One region of the Cupriavidus sp. Met-2 genome, then DNA from elsewhere that is predicted to be linked to it. Evidence: predicted binding sites of a transcription regulator. Region 1 holds the regulator's gene; each other region holds the start of a gene.
What was found. Region 1 encodes sigma-54, which starts transcription at its own class of promoters, with help from an activator protein. Its sites were predicted from a motif close to TGGCANGNAANCTGCTTT; they were not measured.
Positions count from the first base shown of each region.

Region 2: a site for sigma-54 is predicted at 3,433-3,450, ahead of urtA (urea ABC transporter substrate-binding protein). Genes of this name have one in related genera too.
Region 3: a site for sigma-54 is predicted at 1,978-1,995, ahead of WD006_RS05330 (phenol hydroxylase subunit). Genes of this name have one in related genera too.

Region 1 covers NZ_JBBHZL010000001.1:133,102-139,248, forward strand. The annotation lists gene rapZ (RNase adapter RapZ) at 1-362, opposite strand, end outside; gene WD006_RS00665 (PsiF family protein) at 477-818, opposite strand; gene hprK (HPr(Ser) kinase/phosphatase) at 1,024-1,995, opposite strand; gene ptsN (PTS IIA-like nitrogen regulatory protein PtsN) at 2,064-2,519, opposite strand; gene hpf (ribosome hibernation-promoting factor, HPF/YfiA family) at 2,996-3,349, opposite strand; gene WD006_RS00685 (RNA polymerase factor sigma-54) at 3,400-4,878, opposite strand; gene lptB (LPS export ABC transporter ATP-binding protein) at 5,002-5,793, opposite strand; gene lptA (lipopolysaccharide transport periplasmic protein LptA) at 5,819-6,147, opposite strand, start outside.
Region 2 covers NZ_JBBHZL010000001.1:937,330-943,476, reverse strand. The annotation lists gene urtC (urea ABC transporter permease subunit UrtC) at 1-379, opposite strand, end outside; gene urtB (urea ABC transporter permease subunit UrtB) at 381-2,018, opposite strand; gene urtA (urea ABC transporter substrate-binding protein) at 2,119-3,378, opposite strand; gene cyoD (cytochrome o ubiquinol oxidase subunit IV) at 3,697-4,047, opposite strand; gene cyoC (cytochrome o ubiquinol oxidase subunit III) at 4,048-4,692, opposite strand; gene cyoB (cytochrome o ubiquinol oxidase subunit I) at 4,698-6,147, opposite strand, start outside.
Region 3 covers NZ_JBBHZL010000002.1:30,913-37,059, forward strand. The annotation lists gene WD006_RS05315 (aromatic/alkene/methane monooxygenase hydroxylase/oxygenase subunit alpha) at 1-360, opposite strand, end outside; gene WD006_RS05320 (MmoB/DmpM family protein) at 389-661, opposite strand; gene WD006_RS05325 (aromatic/alkene monooxygenase hydroxylase subunit beta) at 673-1,668, opposite strand; gene WD006_RS05330 (phenol hydroxylase subunit) at 1,712-1,909, opposite strand; gene WD006_RS05335 (sigma-54-dependent Fis family transcriptional regulator) at 2,237-3,865, shown strand; gene WD006_RS05340 (FadR/GntR family transcriptional regulator) at 3,960-4,658, shown strand; gene WD006_RS05345 (FAD-binding oxidoreductase) at 4,719-6,131, shown strand.

The DNA.
Region 1 (6,147 bases):
GTATCGTTGGGCGTGCCAGCGGCCGCGCCAACGTCGACTTGTGCCGAAAGCGGGTGGCGCCGGCGCGTTTCCGAGTAGCGCTGAACCAGCGCATCGGTGCTGGCGGTCAGGTACAGCACCTGTACCTGATGGTTCGCGGCCAGCTCTCGCACCGTATCGGGCAGTCGCGCGAGCGATTCGCGGCTGCGAATGTCGGTGGCGACACCAAGCTGTGAGTAACCCTGATCCGCCAGATAGCAGGCGAGATCGGGGATGAACTGGGCCGGCAAGTTGTCGACGCAGTAGTACCCCGCGTCCTCCAGTACGTTCAGCGCGACTGACTTGCCTGAGCCGGAAATTCCGGTGATAAGGATGATCCGCATAGCGATGCAAGCATAGCATCGCGTGATGGCGGCGTCATGACACCTTCCCTAAAGCAAAATGGCGAATCGTCGCCGATTCGCCATCATTGCCACGGGATCTGTCAGATCTGGCGATCAGGCCGCCGGCTTTGACAAGCAATCGCTCATGGACTTCTTGTAGTCGTCGCCCTTCTTGCCCTTGTTTTCCTTCGAGCAGGCCGACATCTTTTCCTGCTGGGTCTTCGGTGCGGCCGGCGCGGTGGCTGCCGCGCTGCCCGACAGACAATCGCTCATGGACTTCTTGTAGTCGTCGCCCTTCTTGCCCTTGTTCTGCTTGGAGCAGGCCGACATCTTTTCTTGCTGCGCGGTCGGGGCTTTGCCAGATTTTTCAGCGGCCGGGGCCGAGGCGCCTTGGGCGAACGCGCCCGTGGCGAACAGAGGGGTAACCAGCACGCACATCGCGATCAGTTTCTTCATGCTTCTCTCCTGGCTGTGGAAACACATCATGGCCGGACGCCGACCTTCAGGATGCAGCGCGGCGGCTGGCGGTACCGGACTGGGCTCGATGCCCATTGAAGCACAAAACGGCGCACGCCCAAAGCGCGTTGACGAGGGGAGGCCGGCCGCTTGTAAGCAATTGAAAGCGACGCCGGCGTTTCACAAAACTGCCGGAATTGTCTGATCAGAGCAGCCGACCCTGGCCGCGGGAAACCACGTCAGCCTGCATTGCTGCCCGCTGACGATCCATGAAGTCGCGGAGGGTATCGATGCCGCGCAGGCGCAGTATCGTGTTGCGGACGGCGGCTTCCACCAGCACGGCGAGGTTTCGGCCGGCTGCCACCTGGATCTTCACCATGTGGATCGGGAGGCCAAGAACGTCGAGGTACTGGGAATCAAGCGGCAGGCGCTCGAACTCGCCGTCGTTGCGGCGCACCAATTGCACCACGAGCTTGAGCTTCATCTTCCGCCGCACGGCGGTCTCACCGAAGATCGTCTTGATGTCGAGCAGGCCCAGGCCGCGGACTTCAAGCAGGTTCTGCAGCAGCGGCGGGCAGCGGCCCTCAATGAAATCCGGGCCAAGCCGCACGAAATCGACGGCGTCGTCGGCCACCAGGCCGTGTCCGCGCGAGATCAGTTCCAGGCCCAGTTCGCTCTTGCCAAGGCCCGACTCACCCATGATCAGCACGCCCATGCCGAGGATGTCGAGGAACACGCCGTGCATGGTGACGCGCGGTGCGGAGATGCGCGACAGGTACAGGCGGAGGTGGTCGATGACGGCCGCCGAGGATACCGGCGTCGTGAACAGTGGAGTCGATGAGCGCGTGCAGCGCAGTTCCAGGTCGGGCGGCGGCTCCATGCCATCCGCCACCACCAGGAATGGCGGCTCCAGCAGGATCAGCTCGCCCATCTGACGCTTGCGGGGTTCGTCGTCGAGGCGCTGGTAGTAAAGGATCTCGGGTTTGCCGAGTACCTGAATCCGGTTCGGGTGGATCAGGTTCAGGTGGCCGACCAGATCGGCAGCCGATGTTGCCTCCCGCGCGAATTCCACGTCGAAGGCACGATCGGCCCCTTCCAGACCGGCGACCCAGGAGAGTTTGATGTCGGCTGCGTTGTCGTCGAAGATCGACTGGGAGGTGACGCCGGTGAGTTCCATGCGGGATGACTTTTCGGGAGGGGCTGTATCGCGGGTATCGCGTCAGGCTGCGCTGGCCTGCCGTCGTGTCAGGGGTGCCACTGGGTCAGTAACTCGTGGACCGCTTCGGGCGTGGGTAACGTGGCCAGTCCTTCACGCATTTCCCGGTCCGACAACAACTGGGCGATTTCCGAAAGAATCTCCAGATGCTGCTGGGTGGCCTGCTCGGGCACAAGCAGGAAGATCAGCAGCGACACCGGTTTGCCGTCGGGCGATTCGAACGGAATTGGCTCGGCCAGGCGCATGAAGGCAGCCAGAGGCTGCTTGAGTCCCTTGATGCGGCCATGCGGAATGGCGACGCCGGCGCCAAGACCGGTGGACCCGAGCGATTCGCGCGCGAACAGGTTGTCGGTCACGGTGGCCCGGGCTACGCCATGGTTGTTCTCGAACAGGAGCCCGGCTTGCTCGAAGACCCGCTTCTTGCTGGTGACGGTGACGTCGAGATTAATGTTGCCGGGTGGCAGCAATTTGGCCAAACGATTCATGGGCGATGCACGAGGAGTCAGAAAGGCGAGCCGACGCACATGAGTCGTCCCGCTGCGTTGGGCAATTCAGGCTATTGAGCGCAAAAGGACGCCCGCATTGGAGCGTCCGGCCATTATAGAGCAGGGCCACTGCGCACTTGTGCGCTGCGGCGCCGGCGCCGCGAGTGGTGCCGCGAGCTTGCCGGTCGGATTGCCCACCCAGAAAACTGCCACCCGCCATCGCGTGATCTTTTGCCACGCGGAATGCCGGGCCGGTTGTCCGGGGCCGTCCTGTCTGTAGTTGTTGTATGGCGCAGCATACACCGAGCGGCGTCAGTTGCGAACACCCCCGGCTGACCAAATGTTGCAGGGCTGGTACTCGGGTAACGGGTGCGCCAGCGGCGCGTCCGCCTCGCGCCCATCAAAAAAGCCGCGCAGATGCGCGGCTTTGCTCTTCCTATCTATCCTCTAAGGGGCGACCTGGTGTCGCCGCCAACTTATTGTTGTTGTAGTTGTTCGGCGGCCATCTGGTACTTGACCGCTTCCCGGTCATGCCCTTGCACGCGGTCCTTGTAGCGGATCACCTGGCGGTCGAGCTTGTCGACCAGGCAGTCGATTGCAGCATAAAGGTCTTCATGATGCGCTTCGACGAAGATGTCCTTGCCCTTGAGGTGCAGGTTGATTTCCGCGTACTGACGCTTGTCCTTTTCCTTATGGTTGTCTACGGATAGCAGCACGCTTACGCCAATGACCTGATCGAAATGTCTGACAATTCGCTCCAGTTTCGTTTCCACATACTCACGCAGCGGCGGCGTGATGTCGAGGTGGTGTCCACTGATCTTGAAGTTCATAGCGCTTCTCCTTCTGAAAGAGCCGCACCAGGCAGGCGGTTGCGGCTCGGCTACAAAGTCTTGCGGAGATTGACTGCGGGGATCTTCAGCGCTTCGCGGTACTTGGCCACCGTGCGGCGTGCGACCACAAAGCCCTGTTCGCCCAGCAACTCGGCGATGCGGCTGTCGGAAAGGGGATTCCTGGGTTCTTCGGCTCCTATCAGTTGCTTGATCAGCGCGCGGATCGCCGTGGATGAGGCCGCGCCGCCAGTCTCCGTGGAGACGTGGCTACCAAAGAAGTACTTCAACTCGAAAGTACCCATCGGCGTGGCCATGTATTTATTCGTAGTCACCCGGGAAATGGTCGACTCGTGTAGACCCAGTGTATCGGCAATCTCCCGCAAAACCAAGGGGCGCATCGCGATTTCCCCGTGCGAGAAAAAGTTCCTTTGACGCTCCACAATTGCCTGCGCAACACGCAGGATCGTGTCGAAACGCTGCTGAATGTTCTTGATGAGCCACCGCGCCTCCTGGAGCTTCTGCTGCAGCCCGGCCGCGCCCGCTTCCCCTTTTGCACCGCGCAAAATCTGCGCGTACATGTCGTTGATGCGCAGACGCGGCATCACGTCGGGATTGAGCTGTGCGATCCAGCTACTGCCACTCTTGCGCACGAACACATCCGGTACCACGAAGTCCGCTTCCGGACGGCTGTAGGCATGTCCGGGATACGGTGCGAGCGAGCGGATCAGATCGTGCGCGGCCTTAAGTGCAATTTCGTCAACCTGCAGGGCTTTCTTGAGCCGCGTGTAGTCACGCACGGCCAATAACTCCAGGTGGTGGTTGACGATCGATAATGCAAGGTCCCGCTGCGGATGTTGCAGACGGCGCAGTTGCAGGGTGAGGCATTCCGCCGCGTTGCGCGCACCCACGCCAGGCGGGTCGAAGCTCTGCAGCAGGGTCAGTATCGCCTGCACTTCATCGACTTCGAATTCGAGTTCCTTGGGCAGTTCCGAACAGATCTCGTCGAGCGTTGCGCCCAGGTAGCCGTCGTCGTCAAGCGACTCGATCAGGAAGATGGCCAGGCCCTTGTCACGCGTGGAGATCTTCAGCGGCGTGAGCTGTTCCATCAGGTATTCGCGCAGCGTGGGTTCCGCTTCGCGAAGCTGCATCGGCGTCTTCTCGTCATCATCGCCCTGAGGCCGGCGAGCGAAATCGTCCAGGCTCCAGTCGCTGCCGTAATCGTCACCCGCGCTGTCGCCGTAGCTGTCGTCTTCGCCATTGGCGCCGTTCGCGCGATCGTCGCCGTTACCTTGCGGTTCGGAAGATGCTGGCGCCGGGGCGCTTTGCACGTTGACCGACCCGTCCGCGGCCACGCGCAGCGGGCTTTCGATCCAGTCGTTCTCGCGTTCGAGCAGTGGATTCTCGGTCAGCGCCTGCTCGACTTCCTGTTGCAGCTCCAGTGTGGATAACTGCAGCAGCCGGATGGACTGCTGCAGTTGAGGAGTCAGAGCCAGATGCTGGGAAAGTCGAAGCTGAAGCGATGGTTTCATGCGACCTATTCTATGCGCATCTTCCCGTTGTTGGAACGGAAATTGCTATCGCCTATCGCTGACACTTCGTGATCGCCAACGGCTAGTTGACGAATGCTGCAAAGCGGCGTCGCGGCCGCTTGATCACATGCGGAAGTTCTCGCCCAGATAGACGCGTCGCACAGACTCGTTGGCGATGATTTCCTCGGGCTGTCCCTCGGCCAGCACGGTGCCTTCGCTGATGATGTATGCGTGGTCGCAGATGCCCAGCGTTTCGCGCACGTTGTGGTCGGTAATCAGCACGCCGATGTTGCGTGCCTTCAGGAAGCTGACGATGCGCTGGATCTCGCCCACGGCGATCGGGTCCACGCCCGCGAATGGTTCGTCGAGCAGGATGAAGCGCGGCGCCGACGCCAGCGCGCGCGCGATTTCCACGCGGCGGCGCTCGCCGCCCGACAGCGACAGCGCCGGGTTGTTGCGCAGGTGGGCGATCTGCAGGTCATCGAGCAGCGAGTCGAGCCGGCGATCGATTTCCTGCTTGGGCAGCGGCTTGCCGTTGACCACCTGCAGTTCCAGCACCGCGCGGATGTTCTCCTCCACGTTGAGCTTGCGGAAGACAGAGGCTTCCTGCGGGAGGTAGGACAGTCCCATGCGCGCGCGCTCGTGGATGGCCAGGCCGCTGATGTGCTGGCCATCGAGCACGATATCGCCTTCGTCCAGCGCGACCAGTCCGACGATCATGTAGAACGACGTGGTCTTGCCCGCGCCGTTCGGGCCGAGCAGGCCGACGACCTCGCCGCTCTTGACGTCGAGCGAGACGTCCTTGACCACGGTGCGCGAGCCATAGCGCTTCTTCAGATGGCGCACGACCAGCGTGCTGCTATCCGTGGATGGGGCGGAAGAAGCCTGATCGGCGAGCGTGGCGGTATCGTTCATCGGGTACGGATAGAGCTTGAAACGGTCAGGGCTTGGCCGGCTGTGAGGACGGCTTCAGGTCGAGCGGCGCGCCGGCGGGCGCGCTGGCCTGGTTCGCGCGCGGCGACAGCACAGCGCGCACGCGGCCAGAAGGGTTCCCGGCTGACGCGTTGTTGTCGCCGCCGGTTGCGGTATAGAACTCATTGCGGCTGTCGTACGTGATTACCGCGCCGCGGATTTCATCCAGGATCTTCGCGCCGACACCGGAAACACGCGCCGCGCGTGCATTGCCGATCAGCTTGTTGATCTCCGACTTGCCGTCGTATTCGATGCGGTCACCCCAGCCGTCGATGTACTCGTCCACGCCGTCGCGTT
Region 2 (6,147 bases), 800 kb from region 1:
ACACCATGAAATCGGGCAGATCGCTCTTGTAGACACCTTCGCGACCGATCGACCGCATCAGGTACATGCCCATCGCATACCCGCCCAGCGCGAAGAACAGACCATGGCCGAGGCTCAGGATGCCGCAATAGCCCCACACCAGATCGAGCGCAATGGCCGCCAGCGCGAAGCACATGATCTTGCCGATCAACGTCAACGCATAGGCCGACAGATGCAGCGCGTGGCCTTCCGGCACGACCAGCGCGCAGACGGGCACGCCGATCGCCACGACCACGGTCAGTACCGCCATCGCCATCCACATGCGCGTGGAGAACAACGGCTGGCGTTCCGGCACGGATAGCGTGAATGACTTGCCGGATTTCGAAGAAAAGCTGCTCATGTCAGGCCTCCGCGCTGCGCCCCTTGAGCGCGAAAAGTCCTTGTGGCCGCTTCTGGATGAACAGCACGATCAGCACGAGGACGAAGATCTTGGCCAGCACCGCGCCATAGAACGGCTCGATGAATTTGTTGATGATGCCGAGGCCGAACGCGCCCACGATCGTGCCCGCCAGTTGCCCGACGCCACCCAGCACCACCACCATGAACGAGTCGATGATGTAGGCCTGCCCCAGGTCCGGGCCCACGTTACCGATCTGCGAGAGCGCGCAACCGCCGAGCCCCGCGATGCCGGCGCCAAATGCGAACGCGTAGCTGTCCACCTTCCACGTCCGCACGCCCACGCAGGCCGCCATCGTGCGGTTCTGCGTCGTGGCGCGCACGAACAGACCCAGGCGCGTGCGATTCAGTACGGCCCATGCCACCGTCACCACGCCCAGCGCGAACAGGATGATGATGATGCGGTTGTACGGAATCACGAGCCCGGCGAGTGCCTCGATGCCGCCGCTCATCCACGCGGGATTGGCCACCTCGACGTTCTGCGCGCCGAAGATCGTACGCACGGCCTGCATCATCAGCAGGCTGACACCGAACGTGGCCAGCAGCGTCTCCAGCGGGCGGCCATAGAGATGGCGCAGCACGATTCGCTCGAGCGCGAAACCGACGGCTCCGGCAGCCAGAAAGGACGCAGGCACGGCCGCCACGAGGTACCAGTCGAACGCATTGGGCGCGTAGGCACGAAACAGCGTCTGCACCACGTAGGTGGCATAGGCGCCGATCATCAGAAACTCGCCGTGCGCCATGTTGATGACGCCGATCAGCCCGTACGTGATCGCCAGACCCAGCGCCGCCAGCAGCAGCACGCTGCCAAGGCTCAGACCCGCGAACAGGTTGCCGAGCAGTTCGGCGCGGCGCTGTTCGGTCCGCAACTGGTCAATGGCCACTTGCGCGGCCACGCGCACGCCTTCGTCGGCCTCCTTGTACTTGCCGGCCGCGTCGCGCTCGACCAGCGGCATCAGCTTCTGGCGCGATTGCGGATTGCTGTCGTGGCCGAGGATGCGAATCGCCTCGATACGCGCGTCCCGGCCCGCTTCGGCACCTTGCGCGAGAACCGTGTTGGCCCAGATCACGTCGAGCCTCGCCCGCAGTCCGGCATCGGCCTCGGCCTTGCGCGCGGCCTCCACCGCCGCACGCGAAGCGTTCTCCGGTTGATCGAACAGCGTACTGATGGCCTGCGTGCGCACCGCGATGTCCGGTGACTGCAGCTCCAGGCTGCTCGCGGCACTATCGACGATGGCGCGCAGGCTGTTATTCAGCGTCAGCGATTCGAGCTCGTCCGCCTTCACGGTGACCGGCTTGCCGGTGACCGCGTCGACGGTCTTGTCGCCATCCTGGCGCACCATGCCGACTGAGGGCGCGTACTGCAGCGCGTCATCCTGCAAGGCCTTCAGGATCGGGCCGGCCTGCTCCGCCGGCGCCTGAGTGAGCTTGTTCAGCGCCGCGGTCTTGGCATCGTAGTCATCCTCGGCCAATGGCTTGAGGTCGGCCTGCGTCAGCGGCGTGGCGGCCCACAACGGTGCCGCGGCCAGCAGCAGCGCGGCGAGCATGACACGCAGCCATGTACGGATATTGGGTCGGTGCATTCAGGAGCCTGGTTCGCGCGATGGATCGCATCTTGGGGTTGTTGGCATTCACCTGTGGTTTGCTCCCACTCCCGAGCACGGGAGTGGGAGCAACAGACCGTCAGTTCCCCGCCACCTTGTCCGCCTTGCCTTCATTGCCGGCGATGAACGGGCTCCACGGTTGCGCGCGGACCGGCTTCGGCGTCTTCCACACCACCGAGAACTGGCCGTCGCCCTTGACCTCGCCAATCATCACGGGCTTGTAGAGATGGTGGTTGTCACCCATCGTCAGCGTGAAGCCATCCGGCGCCTTGAAGGTCTGGCCGTACATCGCGGCACGCACCTTGTCCGGATCGGTGCTGCCTGCCTTCTTCACGGCCTGCGCCCACATATGGATGCCCACGTAGGTAGCTTCCATCGGGTCGTTGGTCACGCGCTTGTCGCCGCCCGGCAGGTTGTTGGCCTTGACCCACGCGGCCCACTGCTTCTTGAACGCTTCGTTCTCGGGGTTCTTGACCGACATGAAGTAGTTCCATGCAGCCAGATGGCCCACCAGCGGCTTGGTGTCGATGCCGCGCAGTTCTTCCTCGCCCACCGAGAAGGCCACCACCGGCACGTCCTTGGCCTTCAGGCCGGCGTTGCCGAGTTCCTTGTAGAACGGCACGTTCGAGTCGCCATTGATCGTGGAGATCACGGCGGTCTTGCCACCCTGCGAGAACTTCTTGATGTTGGCGACGATGGTCTGGTAGTCGCTATGACCGAACGGGGTGTAGACCTCTTCGATGTCCTTGTCCTCCACGCCCTTGCTCTTCAGGAACGCACGCAGGATCTTGTTGGTAGTGCGCGGATAGACGTAGTCGGTACCCAGCAGGAAGAAGCGCTTCGCACCGCCGCCCTCCTTGCTCATCAGGTATTCCACCGCCGGGATCGCCTGCTGGTTGGGTGCCGCGCCCGTGTAGAACACGTTCTTCGACATCTCCTCACCTTCGTACTGCACCGGGTAGAACAGCAGCGCGTTGGTTTCCTCATAGACCGGGAGCACCGACTTGCGCGATACCGACGTCCAGCATCCGAACGTGACCGCCACCTTGTCCTTGGTGATGAGCTGACGCGCCTTCTCCGCGAAGAGCGGCCAGTTGGAAGCGGGGTCCACCACCACGGGCTCGAGCTTGCGGCCCAGCACGCCGCCGCTCTTGTTGATCTCGTCGATCGTCATCAGCGCCACGTCCTTGAGCGACGTTTCGGAGATGGCCATCGTGCCCGATAGCGAATGCAGGATGCCGACCTTGATCGGCTCCTTGGTCTGCGCCATCAGCGGGCTGGTACCGATCATCGCCGCGGCGGCCACCGCCGACAGCTTCAGCATGTCACGTCGTTTCATTGCAGCTCCCAGTTTGTCGTATGTGATTAGGGACTACGCACCCCGGAGAGCACATCTGCAACTAGCGTGCCAAGGGAAACACGCGTGACCGGGTCACCATTACGTGACAAATCGACGAGAGGGGGACCGTGCCGCACCACGCTGGTGCCGCCGGCGGGGCCAGAGGGAAATCCGCCGGCGCACCGCGAATGTGCAGCGCCGTTCGGGTGCGGTCCGGCGTGAACCGGTGCAGCCGTGGCCGATGCCGGTGCGTTGCGCACCGTGGCCAATAAAAAACGGGGCCCAAAGGCCCCGTTTTTCAAACGACCGTATGAACCGTTACTTCATCCACGGCATCATGTTGGCGTTCATGTTGTGCATGATCCAGAGCGAACCGGCCAGCACAATGAACAGGATCAGTACCGTGAACAGCAGCGCCATCACGTTCCAGCGCTGACCGTTCGAACCATCCAGATGCAGGAAGTACTTCAGGTGCACGACGATCTGCACGGCCGCCATGCCCAGGATGATCCACAGCATGGTGCCGCGTTCCATCGTGCCGTCCATGACGATCTTGAACGGAATCACGGTCAGGATCACCGCCAGCACGAAGCCGATCACATACGACTTGACGCTGCTGTGGCCATGCGACGCGCCGTGAGCGGCGGTCGAAGCGTGTTGCTGTGCCATTTACATTGCTCCCATCAGGTAGACCACGGTGAACACACCGATCCAGACCACGTCCAGGAAGTGCCAGAACAGGCTGAGGCAGTTCAGGCGCTTGGCCACGACCGGGGTCAGGCCCTTCTTCGACAGTTGCCACATCAGCACGAGCATCCACAGCATGCCGCTGGCAACGTGCAGACCGTGGGTACCCACGAGCGTGAAGAACGACGACAGGAACGCGCTGCGGCTCGGGCCGGCACCCTCGTGAATCAGGTGCGCGAACTCGTTGATTTCCATGCCCATGAACGCGGCGCCCAGCAGGAACGTCACGCCCAGCCAGAACATCACGCGGCCCTTCTGATGGTTCTGCATCGACACCATGGCAAAGCCGTAGGTGATCGACGAGAACAGCAGGATGGCGGTTTCCACGAGCACGTAGTTGAGCTCGAAGATCTCCTTGCCCGACGGGCCACCCGCCACTTCGCCGCGCAGGACGGCGAAGGCGGCGAACAGGCACGCGAACAAGATGCAGTCGCTCATCAGGTACAGCCAGAAACCGAAGACGGTGTTCTCGCTGGTGTCGTGATGCGCGTGGTCGTGCGCCTCGTCGTGCGAGTGCGCATGCGCGGGGGCTTTCGCCCCGAAGCGGTCAAGAACTTCTGTCGACATGGTTATCAGCCCTGGGCAGCAATGCGCTGCTGGTAGCGCGTTTCGATCTGCTCGACCTCGGAGGCCGGCACGTAGTAATCGATGTGGTCATCGTTGGCGCGGCGGATGAACGCCACGACCATGCCGATCAGGCCCACGGCGGCAAGCCACCAGATGTGCCACGTCAGCGCGAAGCCCAGCACCAGGCTGAATGCACCCATGTAGAAACCAGCCGCGGTGTTCTTCGGCATGTGAATCTGCTCGAAGCCATCCGTGCGGATCGTCTCGCCACGTGCCTTCATGTCGGCAAACGCGTCCAGGTCACGCACCACCGGGGTGTGCGCGAAGTTGTAGAACGCCGGCGGCGACGAGGTTGCCCATTCCAGCGTGCGGCCACCCCACGGGTCGCCCGTCACGTCTGCCAGCTTCTTGCGGTCGCGGATCGACACGACGATCTGCAGCACCTGGAAGAAGATGCCCAGCGCCACGAACACCACGCCCACCACGGCCAGATGCAGCCACGGCGTCCAGGCCGGGTTGTCGGTGTGGTTCAGACGACGGGTCATGCCCATCAGGCCCAGCACGTACAGCGGCATGAAGGCGAAGTAGAAGCCCACCAGCCAGCACCAGAAGGCGCACTTGCCCAGACGCTCGTTCAGCTTGAAGCCGAAGGCCTTCGGCCACCAGTAGGTCACGCCGGCCAGGTAGCCAAACAGCACGCCGCCGATGATCACGTTGTGGAAGTGAGCAATCAGGAACAGGCTGTTGTGCAGCACGAAGTCAGCAGCCGGCACGGCCATCAGCACGCCGGTCATGCCACCGATCACGAACGTGATCATGAAGCCCAGCGTCCACAGCACCGGCGACGTGAATTGCACGCGGCCACGGTACATCGTGAACAGCCAGTTGAAGATCTTCACGCCCGTCGGGATCGAGATGATCATCGTCGTGATGCCGAAGAACGCGTTCACGTTGGCGCCAGAGCCCATCGTGAAGAAGTGGTGCAGCCACACGATGAACGACAGCACCATGATCGCGCTGGTGGCATACACCATCCCCTTGTAGCCGAACAGCTTCTTGCCCGAGAACGTAGAGATGATTTCCGAGAAGATACCGAACGCCGGCAGGATCAGGATGTACACCTCGGGGTGGCCCCAGATCCAGATCAGGTTCACGTACATCATGGCGTTACCGCCGCCATTGTTCGTGAAGAAGTGCATGTCGAAGTAGCGGTCCAGGCCCAGCAGTGCCAGCGACACCGTCAGCACCGGGAAGGCAGCCACGATCAGCACGTTGGTGCACAGGACCGTCCAGGTGAACACCGGCATGCGCATCAGCGTCATGCCCGGGGCGCGCATCTTCAGGATGGTCACCAGGAAGTTCACGCCGGTCAGCAATGTCCCCAGCCCTGATATCTGCAGCGACCAAAGGTAGTAGTCCACCCCCACGCCCGGGCTGTAGTCCAGACCCGACAGC
Region 3 (6,147 bases), on a different contig from region 1:
GTACTCCAGCGGCGACACCCCGGTCAGGAACAGCTTCAGCGCGTTGATGTAGCGGGCGTCGGTCACGTTGAGCTGGCCGTTGTTCTGCTGGAACGCGTCGATGATCGCGTAGAGCTTGCGCTCCTTCTCGGACTGGAATTTCCAGTACGCATCCATCGTCAGGCGGAACGGGTCTTCCCAGCCGTCCCAGTCATGGATCACGATGCCTTCGAACTTGTCGTGCGGAAACACCTTATCCATCGGCTGGTACGTGGTCTCCCAACCGAGGTCGCGGGTCAGTACCGCGTACTTCTCCTTGAGCGAGAGCTTCGGACGGGTCGCCGCGCGGGCGGCGGAGGCGATGGCAGTGGCGGTTGTCATGGTTTGTCTCCTGTCTTGGGGTTCTGGCTCAGCGCCACGCCAGTACGAACTGGTCTTCGGTTTCGTCGATGTTTCCTGCAAGGGAAATCAGGCCAAGCTGCAGCTCCTGCACGTCCCAGGGGCGGCCGATGCGCTCCTCCACGCTGGCGCGGCGGATCTCCAGCCGCCCCGGCGCGTCGATCTTGACCATCGCCGGGTAGTGGTTGACGGTGGCGTGCGGGTTGTCGGCCTCGATCGCCTCGATCACCGGGCGCATGTCGTCGTTGGTCTGGAGGGCGATGAATACGATGGCGTCGCTCATGGTTGTCTCCGTCATTGACGTGCCAGGCCCAGACCGCTCAGGCGCTTGCCCAGCGCTTCGACGGCATTGGCCAGTTCGGACTCGGCATCCTCGCCGAACAGCCGGTGCGCCAGCGGGCGCAGCGCGTGCGTGAAGCGATCGAGCCAGCCGAAGGCGTACCCAGCGATAACCGCCGCGTTCTCCGGGCTTTCCTGTGCGGCCGTTTTCACGGTGGCATCGACCCAGCGCGTGGTCTCGGCGTACCAGGCGGACATGAAATCGGTCACGAGCGAAAACGCGGGCCAGGTTGCGGAGAGGCGCGCGTCGAACTGCTGGTAGACCAGCGGATAGATCAGACCATCGAGCACCAGGTTCTGCGCCACGTGCTGCTCGAACCAGTCATCGCGCACCAACAGGTCCTCCGCCGCGTGTCGCAGCGGCTGCCAGGCCATGTCTTCCATCCAGGCGGCGCGGGCCTGGTCCACGGCGGCCTTGTCGCCGATCAGCAGCCCGATGCGGGTCAGGTACTGCGCGATACCCAGGCGGTCCATCGTGTGATACATCGCGGCCTGCGTGATGGCCGACCCGAAACCGTAGGCGGTAATCGACGCGTTGTTCATGTTGGCCGCCCATTCGACGTGGCGCAGCGGCACCACGCCCAGCGTGAGCAGCTCGCGCACATCGTCGGGCAACCGGCTCAGCAGCCCGCGCTTGTCCACGAACTCAAGGTTCTTCTCCATCGTCTCCTGCTGACGGGCGCGCGCATTGACGTAGCCGCCGTAGAAGTACTGGCGCGGGTCCTTCAGCGCATACCAGTCCTGCATGACCACGCGGGTGCGCCGGGCGTCGTACAGCTCGTATTGCGGCTGCCATAGCGGCCGGTAGTGGAAGCTCGTGACCGGCTGCAGGTCGTACATCGCCTCCTGATAGCGCGTGGCCGGCTTGTCGGCGCCGAGCCGGCGCGCGATATGCGCGAAGGTCTGCCGGATCGGAGTGACGCTGGCGTCAGTCCGGATATCGATTTGCATGGTGGTTGTCTCCTCGGATGTCGAGTGGGGGCGTTTTTGGGTATCACTGCAGCAGCTCGGCCCGCTGCTCGGCGCAGAACGACTGGAACTGCTCGGGCGGCATGACCAGTTCGACGTAGATCTGTGGATCGCCGATCGAAAACTCGAACTCCACCCAACGCTCGCTGCGCCCGGTCACGCGCACGTAGCGCGGGGCATGGTGATGCCAGTGACCTTGAAGTGCCTGAGGGGGATATGTCATGTCTCGCTCCTGGTGCGCCGCACATCGCGGTGCGTGTGCGTTGTCTCGTGATTTCAGGTGGGAGAGCTATAGCGAATGGCGTGCCAGGCGATGCAGACCGTTGTGGCGCAAGGGCTTGCGGCCAATCGGCCGCATTCTGGCCGGCCAACCCGCTTGATGATTTGATGAGGTGATTCAGGCGGATTTGATCAAATGATCAAATCGTCTCGCGCTGCGCCGCAGCACGCGCTCCTGATGCGGGATTTCCGGGCTCCGGCAACGCCGGATGCCGTGCTAGGCTACGCAAAAACGAGGCTCGAAAGCCCGCCGGAATCTGGAGTGACAAGGATGACAACACCCCCCGCGCAGCCGCCGTTCGAGCTGGCTTCGCTACTGACCATCGACGCCAAGGCCGCGCAGATTCGCCTTGGCCAGTCGCGCATGGTGCTGATGCACACCGAAGCGCTGAGCTACCTGCGCAAGGAAATCCTCGATACGCTCGGCGTGGAGCGCGGCAAGGGGCTGCTGATCCGCATGGGCTATGCACAAGGCATGCGCGATGCCGAGATGGTCAAGCGCGAGCGCAGTGAAGAACTGGCCAGTTCGCCCAACGATGCCTTCCTTTGGGGGCCGCAGTTGCACATGCTCGAAGGCGTCACGCGCGTGGACCCGGTTCGCCTGGAGATCGACCGCGACACCGGCCACTTCTATGGCGAGTTTCTCTGGCAGGACTCATGGGAGGGCGAAGCGCCCGTGATGGAGTCCCTGCCCCGCGAGGAGTCTGGCTGCTGGGTGCAGCTTGGCTACGCATCGGGCTACAGCAGCACGTTCATGGACCGGCTGGTCATCTACAAGGAAACCGAATGCGAGCGGCGCGGCGACAGTCTCTGCCGCATCGTCGGCAAGCCGGCCGAGACGTGGAACGACCCCGACTACCTGAAGTACTTCGAACCCGACTCCGTCATCAGCGACCTGCTCACCCTGCAGCAGGAAGTCAGCACACTGCGCGAAACACTGTGTGGCGCGAACCAGGGCAACCTGATCGGCCAGTCGCCGGCGTTCCGTGAAGCCTTCAACCTGCTTTCCGCCGCAGCAGACAGCCATATCACCGTGCTGCTGACGGGCGAGACCGGTGCCGGCAAGGAGATGTTCGCGCGCTGGCTGCACGATCACGGCCCGCGCGGCGAGCAGCCGTTCGTCGCGGTCAACTGCGCGGCGATCCCGCACGAGTTGATCGAATCCGAGCTGTTCGGCGTGGAAAAAGGCGCCTACACGGGCGCCCAGCAGTCGCGCCCCGGCCGCTTTGAACGCGCGCATGGCGGCACCCTGTTCCTCGACGAAATCGGCGACCTGCCGCCGGCCGCGCAGGTCAAGCTGCTGCGCGTGCTGCAGAACAACGAAGTGGAACGGCTCGGTGGCGTGGAGGCGCGCAAGGTCAACGTCCGCCTGATCGCCGCCACCAACGTCAATCTGGCGCAGGCGATCAAGCACGGCCAGTTTCGTGCTGACCTGTTCTACCGGATCAGCACCTATCCGATCTCGATCCCCGCCCTGCGCGAGCGCAAGGAAGACATCCCCGAGCTCGCCCAGTCATTCATCCAGCGCTTCAACGCGCTGTATCAGAAGCAGGTGCGCGGCTTGAGCACGCGGGCGCGCGATGCGCTGGTGCAATACCCGTGGCCCGGCAATATCCGCGAACTCGAAAACATGATCGAGCGTGGCGTCTTGCTGGCGCCTGCCACCGGGATGATCGACGTCGCTCATCTGTTTGCCAGCCAGCAGGCTGCCGGTAGCGAGGAGCCCAGCCAGGATGCCGACGCGCTGATCGAAAAACTGCTCAACCAGCAGGTGTCCCTGCCGCAAATCGAAGCCAAGCTGATGCAACTGGCGATGACGACGACGCGTGGCAACCTGTCGTCGGCGGCGCGGATGCTGGGGATCACGCGGCCGCAGCTGGCGTATCGGTTGAAGAAGTAGGGTTGGGACAGTTGGCCCAGCCCGCTCGACACCCGAGTTATTAAGTATTTACCCTAGGTTTTCATATAACCAGAAAAGGGTAAGGTGTCGTCCCATGCAGACCCGACCCATCACTCTGACCGAGCGCGTCATCCAGCAGTTGCGTGGCGAGATTGCCGACGGCACGTTTCCCGTGGGCGCCCGGCTGCCGACCGGCAAGCAACTGGCCGAGCGCTACGGTGTCAGCGCTGCCGTGATCCGCGAGGTGACCGAGCATCTGCGGTCGCTTGGGATGGTCGAAAGCCGCCAGGGTCTGGGCAGCACTGTGCGTTCCCGCGTCAGTGACAGCGGTTTCCGTCTGAGCGGCGGCGCCGATAACACCGATCTGGCCGATATTTTCGAGCTGCGCCTTGATCTGGAAAGTGCCGCTGCCGCGATGGCCGCGTTGCACCGGACGGAGCAGGACATTGCCCGCATGGGCGCTCTGCTCGACGCACTGGCGGCCCAGCTTGATGATGCCGATCACGGCGTGGAACCCGATATCCAGTTCCATATCGCCATCGCCACGGCCACGCACAACAAGTACTACCTGCAGCTACTGCAGTACATGACGCTGCAATTGCATCAGGCGGTGCGCACCGCGCGCCTGAATTCCAGCCGGCAGCCAGGCCTGCCCGAGCAGGTCCATGCCGAGCACGTGGCGATCTTCGATGCGATCCGCGCCCGCGATGCCGCGCAGGCCCGCCTGCACGCCGCCGCGCACCTGCGCAACGCCGCCGCCCGGCTTGGCCTGCCCATGCGCCAGCCCCGCTGACGATTTCGCCCGATGCCCGCTTAACTTCTACTTATCTCCGCCTTTTCCCGACCGCAGATCATGTCCGATACGAACTTCGCGCAACGCCTGACCGAAACCCTGGGCCCCGACGTCGTGACCACCGCACCCGACGACGTGGCACCCTGGCTCTCCGACTGGCGTGGCCTCTACAAGGGCCAGGCGCAGGCGGTAATCCGTCCGCGCACAACCGAACAGGTGGCGCAGGCGCTGGCGCTGTGCCAGCAGGCTGGTGTGCCCGTGGTGCCGCGCGGTGGCAATACCGGCCTGTGTGGCGGCGCCGCTCCGGACGGCAACCAGACCAACGTCGTGCTCAGCCTCGATCGCATGGACAAGATCCGCTCGATCGACACGATCGCCAACACAATGGTGGTCGAGGCTGGCTGCATTCTCGGCAACCTGCGCCGTGCCGCCGAGGACGCCGACCGCCTGTTCCCGCTGTCGCTGGCCGCCGAGGACTCCTGCCAGATCGGTGGCAACCTGGCCACCAACGCCGGCGGCGTCAACGTGGTGCGCTATGGCATGACGCGCGAACTGGTGCTCGGCGTGGAAGCCGTGCTGCCGAACGGCGAGATCTTTCACGGCCTGCGCACGCTGCGCAAGGACAACACCGGATACGACCTCAAGCAGTTGCTGATCGGCTCGGAAGGCACGCTCGGCATCATCACCGCCGCCGCGCTGCGCCTGCTGCCGCGCGCCGATTCCCGCGCCGTGGTGCTGGCCGCGGTGGAATCGCCCAAGCAAGCGCTGGAACTGTTCTCGCTGCTGTTCGCGCGCTGCGGCGCACGGTTGCAGGCCTATGAGTTCTTTACCGGCGCCTGCCTGGATCTGGTGCTGACCCATGTCGAGGGCATTCATGCCCCGTTTGCAGAACGTTATCCGGCCTACGTGCTGGTCGAGATCGCGGACACAGCGCCCGAGGATGTGCTCAACGCCCTGCTCGAATCGGTCATCGGCGATGCGCTCGAACAGGGCCTGTGCCTGGATGCCGCCGTCTCGGCCTCACTGGCGCAGTTGCAGAGCCTGTGGCGTCTGCGCGAGGAAATCTCCGAGGCCCAGCGTGCCGACGGGCTGCACCTGAAGCACGACGTATCCCTGCCGATCGAAGCCATTCCGGACTTCATGACCTCGATGGAAACCCGTCTGGCCGCGCGTCACCCGGGCGTCCGCCCCTTTATCTTCGGCCACTTCGGCGATGGCAACCTGCACTACAACCTGTCCCGTCCGCTTGGCGCCGATCCGAAATGGGCGCTCAATGAAGGCAAGGCCGTCAGCGAGGACGTGCTGGAAGAGGTGGCCCGCTACGATGGCAGCATCAGCGCCGAGCACGGCATCGGCCAGCTCAAGCGGGAGTCGTTCCTGGCGCTCAAGGACCCGCTCGAATTGCGCCTGATGCGAGCCATCAAGCAGGTATTCGATCCGAGCGGGATCATGAATCCGGGCAAGCTGCTCTAAATTTGGGCCAGTCATC